One region of the Arthrobacter sp. 1088 genome, then DNA from elsewhere that is predicted to be linked to it. Evidence: predicted binding sites of a transcription regulator. Region 1 holds the regulator's gene; each other region holds the start of a gene.
The links. The regulator HrcA, encoded in region 1, represses chaperone genes, less so after heat shock. The targets are predictions, from matches to a motif close to TTNGCACTCGNNNNNNNCGAGTGCNAA.
Positions count from the first base shown of each region.

Region 1 (2,199 bases):
CGTATCAACTTCGAGCTTCTTGTTGACACCGAACACGGCGTCTTTGAGGTCGATGCGGACGCTGATGAGTGCATCCTGGCCCCGACGCACACGGGAGGCTGGTCCAGCGTGTCCGCCGCCACCGCCGAAGAAGGTGTCGAAGATGTCCTGGAAGGCAAAGCCTTGGCCTGAGTAGCCGCCGCCGAAGCCGTTGTCAGTGCCATTCTCGTTGCCGGTGGCATCGTAGACGCGACGCTTCTGGGGGTCGGACAGCACTTCGTAAGCATGCGTCACGGCTTTGAACTGCTCCGCGACATCCTCCCCGGGGTTGACGTCCGGGTGAAGCTTTCGCGCCAACTTGCGGTACGCCTTTTTGATCTCTTCCCCGGTGGCTTCCGGCGAGACTCCCAAAACGTCATAGTGGCTGCTCAAAGTCGGTATCTCTTCCTTGTTGTAAAGCGGTTCTTACCTCGGGCTGGCGTCAGCCGCCGAGAATGCGGGAAAGGTAGCGGGCCACGGCGCGCACGGCAGCCATGGTGGTGGGATAGTCCATCCGGGTCGGTCCGAGGATTCCGACCTTGGCTCCGGAGCCGTACCCCGTTGCCACGACCGAGGCCTCGGCCAGGCCATCGTAAGGATTCTCGCGTCCGATGCTGACTGTCACGCCGCGGGGATCATCCCCCATATCGGACAACAACCGGAGCATGACAACTTGTTCCTCAAGAGCTTCCAGCACTGGCCCGATACTCAACGGGAAATCCACATTGGAGCGGGCAAGGTTGGCTGTTCCGGCCATGACGATGCGCTCTTCACGGCTGGTGTCGCTCAAAGCCTGGAGACCATGGGCAAGATGCTGCGCGAGTGCGCGAAGGTCCGGCGGGCACAGCGCCACGACGGATGGCAGCACCTGCGGCAGCAGCGCCAGCTGGGTTCCCGCGATACTGCCAAGGAACCGGGAGCGCAGGGCCATCAAGGCCTCGTTGCTGACATCGGAGCCAGCCTCGATGACCTTCTGGCCAACGCTTCCTGTATCTGCGATGAGGACCACCAGAACCTGCTTGGGCGCCAGGAGGACAAATTCAACGTGACGGACAAGTGCGCGGTTGGAGTGCGGGTACTGTACGACGGCGACCTGGTTGGTCAGTTGCGACAGCAGCCTGACGGTGCGCTCAAGGATGTCATCGAGGTCGTCCGGCCCTTCCAGCAGCGAGTGGATGGCTCGACGCTCCGCGGCGGACAACGGCTTGACCTGCGAGATCCTGTCCACGAACAGCCGATAGCCCTTGTCCGTTGGGATCCGGCCGGCACTGGTGTGCGGCGCCGCGATCAGGCCCTCTTCTTCAAGTACGGCCATGTCGTTTCGGATGGTGGCGCTTGAAACGCCGAGATGGTGCCGCTCCACAAGTGCCTTGGATCCAACAGGCTCGCGGGAATGCACATAATCCTCAACGATTGCGCGCAGCACCTCAAGCTTGCGTGGCTCACTCATTGCAACACCTCCTGACGACTGTCCGGGCCTACATCGGACCAATACTTAGCACTCAACATGCCTAAGTGCTAACAAGTCTAGTATGAGCCAGCACGTTGCTAGCATTGAAACCGCCCGCGGGAGTTATTCCCAGCACAACCAGCACAAAGGGGTATGAAGTCCTTGGCTTTCGATACGTGGGGCCCGCAGGATCTGTCCGCTCCTGCCCAACGCCAGCTCCCCGAGGTAGCCGTCCAGCGCGGGATGGTCCTTGAAGACGTCCAGTCCGGCTGGGTGGGCGAAGTCACCCGCGTGGAGAAATCGGGGGGAATGCACATCGTCTCCCTTGAGGACCGGCGTGGTAAAACCAAGTCCTTCCAGCTCGGATTCGGTTTCCTGCTTGAAGGACAGGCCATCCGCCTCATGCCGCCGGCGGCAAAGGCTCCTGGTTCGGCTTCTGGTTCATCTCTGCAGCCGGGTCGAACGGCATCCGGGTCCGTCAGGGTCCTGGGCCAGCGTGCCCAGGTGGCCAAGGCGAGCCGTATTTGGGTGGAAGGCAAGCACGACGCCGAACTGGTGGAGAAAGTCTGGGGCGATGATCTCCGCATTGAGGGCATCGTCGTAGAGCCGCTGCACGGCGTGGACGACCTCAAGTCAGCGATCGCAGAGTTCTCACCCGGGCCCGGCCGCAGGCTTGGGATCCTGGTAGACCATCTGGTAGCGGGCTCAAAGGAATCACGCATCGCCGCAGA
Region 1 is NZ_JAVDSM010000009.1:39,720-41,918, forward strand. It holds gene dnaJ (molecular chaperone DnaJ) at 1-411, opposite strand, end outside; gene hrcA (heat-inducible transcriptional repressor HrcA) at 461-1,468, opposite strand; gene J2Y41_RS15150 (DUF3097 domain-containing protein) at 1,631-2,199, shown strand, end outside.

Region 2 (2,199 bases), on a different contig from region 1:
TGAAATCGTGCGCGGACACCAAGTGCTTTGGGAAGGAATCTTGTGCGAGTTCCGGGGTGGTCTCTACGGTCATGGCAACGGCGATAATCCGGCCATTCTCCGCAGGCCGGGAATACGGCTCAGTGCAGACTGTGTCGAGGATGCTGTCCACAGTGAATTTGGTAGTGACCTTCTTGCTGCTCTGGTTGCTGAACGTTCCAATGTCGCCGAGACCAGCGATGAAATTGCCACGTGCAGACTTGGCGTTGCCTGTCGGCGAGGGCGTGGACTTGGGAGTGGCTACTGGTGTGGCAGTTGGAGCGGTGACCGGCTCGTCGGACGCTTTGGCCGATTCTGATGGGGTGTTTCTTGCGATGGCGCCACCGCAGGCGGTGAGCGCCATCGTGATCCCGAGAATAAGGGAAGCCCCCATGAGTGCTTTACGCATTGCTCTTCCTTCTTTAGATGCGAGTTGGAGTGATCTCCGCACTCTGCCCTGGTCTCGAACCAACACCGTCTGCCGACGACAGAGTCACCGCGAATCAGTCATATCATTGGCAACTTTTCCGCTGAGGATCACCATATCTGCGGTCTTCCTAGGATTATGGGAACCCGCGCTGAGCCACGCTTTGTTACGTGTGCAAGTGGTCCGGACGTCGGAAGACCCTTTGATTGCACGGGGGTGTTGATAGGGCTTACGCCTTGGAATAGGGCGGATAGGTTGCGCCTATCCAGCCTGCCCACCCCGCGCCCGCTTCAGATCCTTCCGTAGCCCGCGGTTGTCCGCCCGGAGCTCGCGATTGTCGTCGGCCAGGCCCCGGTTGTCCTCCGTCAGTCCCCGGTTTGCGGCCTCCAGCTCCAGCACGCGCTTCACCCCGGCCAGGTTCAGGCCTTCGTCCAGGAGCGCGCCAATCCTCCGGAGGGTCTCAAGGTCCTGTTCGCTGTAGCGGCGAGTGCCGCCGTCGGTCCTTTCAGGAGTGAGGAGCCCTTTGCGCTCGTACTGCCGAATGTTTTGCTGCCCGGTGCCTACCAGTTCGGCCGCAACGGAAATGGCGTAGACGCCACGACCGTCCCGGTCCGCAGCGTCACGTGCGGCAGCGCCGTCCGCCTCCGCGGGCGTACCGCCGTCGTGATCCAGACGCTCGGTGTCACCATCGCCAGCCATGCAAACCTCTCAAAAAATCTTTGAAAAAACCTCTTGCACCACTCTCTCACCAGTGCTATAAAAAATCTATACCAGCCAACACAGATCTGGAAGGCTGGCAGAACAACAAAACCGCATCAAGATCTGAAGGAGTGAGAACCAAATGCTGATGCGCACAGACCCGTTCCGCGAATTCGACAGGCTCGCCCAACAGGTTTTTGGCACAACAGCAAGGCCTGCCGGCATGCCGATGGATGCTTGGCAGGAGGACGGGCAATTCATTGTTGCCTTCGATCTGCCGGGCGTCACGCCTGATTCGGTGGAACTGGACGTCGAAAGCAACGTCCTGACGGTTAAGGCAGAACGTAAGTCGCCTGCGGGCGAGAACACCGAGATGATTGCCGCCGAACGCCCGCAAGGCGTCTTCAGCCGGCAGCTCATTCTGGGTGACACCCTGGACACCGAAGGCATCCAGGCCAGCTACGACGCAGGTGTGCTGACACTCCGCATCCCCGTCGCCGAGAAGGCAAAGCCGCGGCGTATCGAGATTTCTTCCAATAGCCAACGGCAGGAGATCAACGCCTAACCAAAGCTGCCCCGTTGGAGCTCCACCCGGGGGTGGCTGACCAGCGGGGCGTCAGGCCGGGAGCTTCAGACCGACCGCATCGGAACAGATGGGCGCAGGCTTCGCGCCACGCCACAGCACTTGTCGTGCAGATGAAACGCGGTCCCCGACGTTGTCTCCCGATTGATGGCCCCCGGCCCATGCCGGGGGCCATCGCCAAATCCGCAGCACTTATCCGGAACCAGCAGTGAGCACCAAACAACCCGACTACTACGCGATCTTGAACGTGGCTCCCGGCGCGACAGCCCGTGAAATCACCCACGCCTACCGCTCGCTGCTCCGCACGCACCACCCCGATACCCGCAAAAAGGCCGACGACGGCGACACCACCAAGGCGGCCGACCTCCAGAAACTGCACGCCATCATGCAGGCGTATGTTGTGCTCTCGGATCCGGCGAAGCGGAGTGCGTACGACCACAGCCGGAGAGCGGGTAGCTCGTCGGCCGGCTCG
Region 2 is NZ_JAVDSM010000003.1:398,726-400,924, forward strand. It holds gene J2Y41_RS06705 (hypothetical protein) at 1-427, opposite strand, end outside; gene J2Y41_RS06710 (MerR family transcriptional regulator) at 707-1,144, opposite strand; gene J2Y41_RS06715 (Hsp20/alpha crystallin family protein) at 1,287-1,709, shown strand; gene J2Y41_RS06720 (DnaJ domain-containing protein) at 1,936-2,199, shown strand, end outside.
Region 2: the regulator HrcA is predicted to act here: its motif matches at 1,177-1,203, upstream of J2Y41_RS06715 (Hsp20/alpha crystallin family protein).

Region 3 (2,199 bases), on a different contig from region 1:
CGGTACCGAGGAGATCCAGTCCAGCGTTCTCCAGCTTGAGGCCAACCTCTTCCGAGATGACCTGGCCACCGGTGAGGATGGCGATGTCGGCGAGCTGTGCCTTGCGGCGGTCACCGAAGCCCGGAGCCTTGACGGCAACAGACTTGAAGGTGCCACGGATCTTGTTGACGATCAGGGTGGCCAGGGCCTCGCCCTCGATGTCTTCAGCGATGATCAGCAGCGGCTTGTTGGACTGCATGACCTTCTCCAGGACCGTGACAAGTTCCTTCACGTTGGAGATCTTGGAGTTCACGATCAGGATGTACGGGTCTTCGAGGACCGTTTCCTGGCGCTCAGCGTCGGTGACGAAGTAAGCGGAGATGTAACCCTTGTCGAAGCGCATGCCTTCGGTGAGTTCGAGCTCCAGGCCGAAGGTGTTGGACTCTTCGACCGTGATGACGCCTTCCTTGCCCACCTTGTCCAGGGCCTCGGCAATGAGGCTGCCGATTTCCGGGTCGCCGGCGGAGATGGAAGCCGTAGCTGCGATCTCTTCCTTGGTCTCGATCTCCTTGGCGGAGGCGAGCAGCTCGGTGATGACGGCCTCGACGGCCTTCTCGATGCCGCGCTTCAGGGACAGGGGGTCGGCGCCGGCGGCAACGTTGCGCAGGCCTTCCTTGACCAGTGCCTGGGCGAGAACCGTAGCGGTGGTGGTACCGTCGCCAGCGACGTCATCCGTCTTCTTGGCAACTTCCTTGACCAGCTCAGCACCGATCTTCTCGTAAGGATCGTCCAGCTCGATCTCCTTGGCGATGGAAACACCATCGTTGGTGATCGTGGGGGCGCCCCACTTCTTTTCGAGGACGACGTTGCGTCCACGCGGGCCGAGGGTGACCTTGACGGCGTCGGCGAGGATGTTCAGGCCCCGCTCGAGGCCGCGGCGTGCCTCTTCATCAAATGCAATGATCTTGGCCATAACGGCGGTAGTCCTTTCGGGACAGTCGTTAAGAAGGAACCTGTCAGATAGGGTGCCCGCGACGGACGGTCCTTTGCTTGCGGCCTCTGTATGCCCCGCGCTCCGGACCTCACCCCACCAAGGTGTTTCTTGATCCTCCTGACGTTCCGGGAGCCATCTGCTGCCGGCGTAAACCGGGCCGCAGTTAGCAGTCGAAGCGTAGGAGTGCTAAATCAATAATTAGCACTCGACCGGGGAGAGTGCAAGCAGAAGCGCCACTTTGCGCTATAAACAAAGGGGTTTCAGCCGTTACCTGACGCGACGGCCGAGGGGACTATGCAACGCGGACACTTTCGGCCTGCGGACCCTTCTGGCCTTCGCCTAATTCGAACTCCACCCGCTGGCCTTCCTCAAGAGCGCGGAAGCCTTCCATCTGAATCGCGGACCAGTGCACGAAGACGTCGTCGCCGGAGTCATCCACAGTGATGAATCCATACCCTTTTTCGGCATTGAACCATTTGACGGTTCCCAAAGCCATGATGCCCACACTTTCACAGTAGCCAAGACCGGTTGCCGGGATCTCCGGACCGGAATCAATCCACTGTAACCACAGTCACTCGCCGCGCGCTGCTGCGGAGGGGTCCACCATGACTTTTGTTATTGAGGCTTAACCGAGTTGCCACTTTCGAGGCTGGAACCCCGGGAAAATGCTCGAAGATCGGCGGAACTACTGGTAGCCAGGTCCCACAACAACAACCAGCGGCTGCTGGATTTCAGGAGATTCAACAACGGCGGAAATACCCAGGAGCTTGCCCAGCGCTTCTGCGTTCGCCTTCTGGCCGGGAACGTTGTAGAAGACCACGGAAGACTGTTGCGGCAGGCCTCCCCAGTTCCCCACAGTTCCCAGCGTCCAGCCATCGCCTTGGACCAGCCCTGCGACGCGGCTCGCAAGCCCGGCCGTAGCCGTGCCGTTGTAGACGGCAACTGCAACGGTTTTGTCCACCGGTGCAGCAGAAGGAGTTGCCGAGGCTTCGCCGGAAGGCGTGGTGCCCGGGCTCGGCTCACCGGAAGCGATGGGCGCGTTGCTTGATTCGGTAGGTGCAGCCGAAGGGGAAGTTTCACTCTGCTGGGGCGCCGGCGTCGAAACGCTTGCGGACGCACCGGGGGCAACCAGGCCAAGCCGCGGAAGTATAAGGAAAGCGACGAGTCCCAGCACCAGGGCGACGGCTCCGACGGTCAAGACCGGCCACAAATTGGGGCGGGCTGTC
Region 3 is NZ_JAVDSM010000003.1:78,468-80,666, reverse strand. It holds gene groL (chaperonin GroEL) at 1-952, opposite strand, end outside; gene J2Y41_RS05350 (cold-shock protein) at 1,266-1,469, opposite strand; gene J2Y41_RS05345 (LytR C-terminal domain-containing protein) at 1,659-2,199, opposite strand, start outside.
Region 3: the regulator HrcA is predicted to act here: its motif matches at 1,172-1,198, upstream of groL (chaperonin GroEL).

Region 4 (2,199 bases), on a different contig from region 1:
GATGATGAACAGCGGCTTGGAGGCCTGCAGCGCCTTCTCCAGCAACGGCAGGAATTCCTGCAGCGAGGAGATCTTGCCCTGGTTGATCAGGATCAAGGCGTCTTCGAGGACGGCTTCCTGGCGTTCTGCGTCAGTGACGAAGTACGGGGAGAGGTAGCCCTTGTCGAACTGCATGCCTTCGGTGAGGACGAGTTCGGTCTGGGTGGTGGAGGACTCTTCGATGGTGATGACGCCATCCTTGCCCACCTTGCCGAAAGCCTCGGCCAACAGTTCGCCAATTTCGTCGCTCTGGGCGGAGATAGCGGCAACGTTGGCAACCTGGGTGCCTTGCACTTCGCTGGCGTTCTCCAGGAGGCGGGCTGCGATGGCTTCGATGGAAACCTCGATGCCACGCTTGATCTCGCCAGGAGCGGCACCTGCGGCAACGTTGCGCAGGCCTTCCTTGACCAGTGCCTGCGCCAGCACCGTAGCGGTGGTGGTGCCGTCGCCAGCGACGTCGTTGGTCTTGGTGGCTACTTCCTTGGCCAGCTGCGCACCAAGGTTCTCGTAGGGGTCGTCAAGCTCAACTTCGCGGGCGATCGTCACGCCATCGTTGGTGATCGTGGGAGCGCCCCACTTCTTGTCCAGCACGACGTTGCGGCCGCGCGGGCCAAGCGTCACCTTGACAGTGTTGGCGAGCTTGTCGATACCGGCCTCAAGAGACCGGCGGGCAGCATCGTTAAAAGCAAGCTGCTTTGCCATGGTTGTGTCCTTTCAAGACAGAAAACCCGCACCGCAGAAGGTCGGAATGATTCCAACGCGGCTGCGGTGCGGGGCTCCAGGAAGTTACTTTACGACGATCGCAAGGACGTCGCGGGCGGACAGAACGAGGTACTCGTTGCCGCCGGTCTTGACTTCGGTTCCACCGTACTTGGAGTAGATAACGACGTCGCCAACAGCTACGTCAACCGGCACGCGGTTGCCGTTGTCATCGAAGCGGCCGGGGCCGATTGCAACAACTTCGCCTTCCTGCGGCTTCTCCTGTGCGGAGTCCGGAATTACCAGGCCGGAAGCCGTGGTCTGCTCTGCTTCGAGCGGGCGAACAACAATACGATCCTCAAGAGGCTTAATCGAGACCGACACTCGGACTCTCCTTTTCATGAGCTGATTCATGGACTAAGAACTAGGGTGCCGTGGCGTGCAACCGTCGTCGCGGTGCCGGTGGACGCCTGGCGTGATTAGCACCCTCCGGGGGAGAGTGCTAACAAGACTCTATGTAAGCGTTAGCACTCGGTCAAGGTGAGTGCCAGAATTTCGTCGTTGGTGAACTCCCGTTACCGCCCGGTGAGGTCATCCAGATCGTAGTCTTCGCCGTCGTCATCCTCATCCACAGGTGCTGATCCGCGATTCAAATACAGCACGACGGCGGCTGCCAGGGCCACGACGCCGGAAATCACCAGGGCGATAATCCCGCCAATGCGGGCCCCGCTGTAGAGGTCCCGGATATCGCGGGCTTCATCAGTAGCGTCGTTCACGCTCTTGCCTGTGACGGAGTAGGCAGCTGCATTGAATGAGTCCAGGACGAAGATGACGATCAGCAGGGCAACGCAGATTACCGCGATCACGGCCCCCGCGATCAAGGCAGGACGCGCAAACGCCACAAGGGACCGGCCGGCGGAATGCTCTGAAGCTCCCGGGGCAGCGGGGCGGTTCCCGCCCGGGTTGTTCGTGTCGGAGGGCTGCGGAGCTGCGTTGTCTTCCATGAAAACAACCCTATCGGGCTGATTCCCAACTCACGGCGTCAAGGCGCGCCCCGTTAGGCTTGATCCCATGTCTCATGCACCGCAGGAACAGATCGCACCCTTGCTGACCACTGAAGGATGGGAACTCCTTGCCTCGCTGGGGCCGTACCGCGAAGCCGATGCGTTCAGCATGAACGCCGATCTTCGAAAGGCAGGCCACTCCCCTGAGCTGGTGGCCGCGGTACTCACGCAGTCCCGGCTCCGAACCCGCGCCGAGGCCAAATTCGGCGAGTTCGCCCGCCAGATGCTGTTCACCCAGGCCGGACTCGAGCAGGCAACGCGCCTCAACGTCGCGGCCCGGCACGCCGAGCGTTTTGCCAAGGCCGGCATTTCCCACGTAGCAGACCTTGGCTGCGGTCTTGGAGCCGACTCCATGGCCTTGGCCTCAATGGACATTGCCGTGACTGCAGTGGAGATG
Region 4 is NZ_JAVDSM010000001.1:572,225-574,423, reverse strand. It holds gene groL (chaperonin GroEL) at 1-741, opposite strand, end outside; gene groES (co-chaperone GroES) at 826-1,122, opposite strand; gene J2Y41_RS02630 (hypothetical protein) at 1,314-1,742, opposite strand; gene J2Y41_RS02625 (class I SAM-dependent methyltransferase) at 1,810-2,199, shown strand, end outside.
Region 4: the regulator HrcA is predicted to act here: its motif matches at 1,263-1,289, upstream of groES (co-chaperone GroES).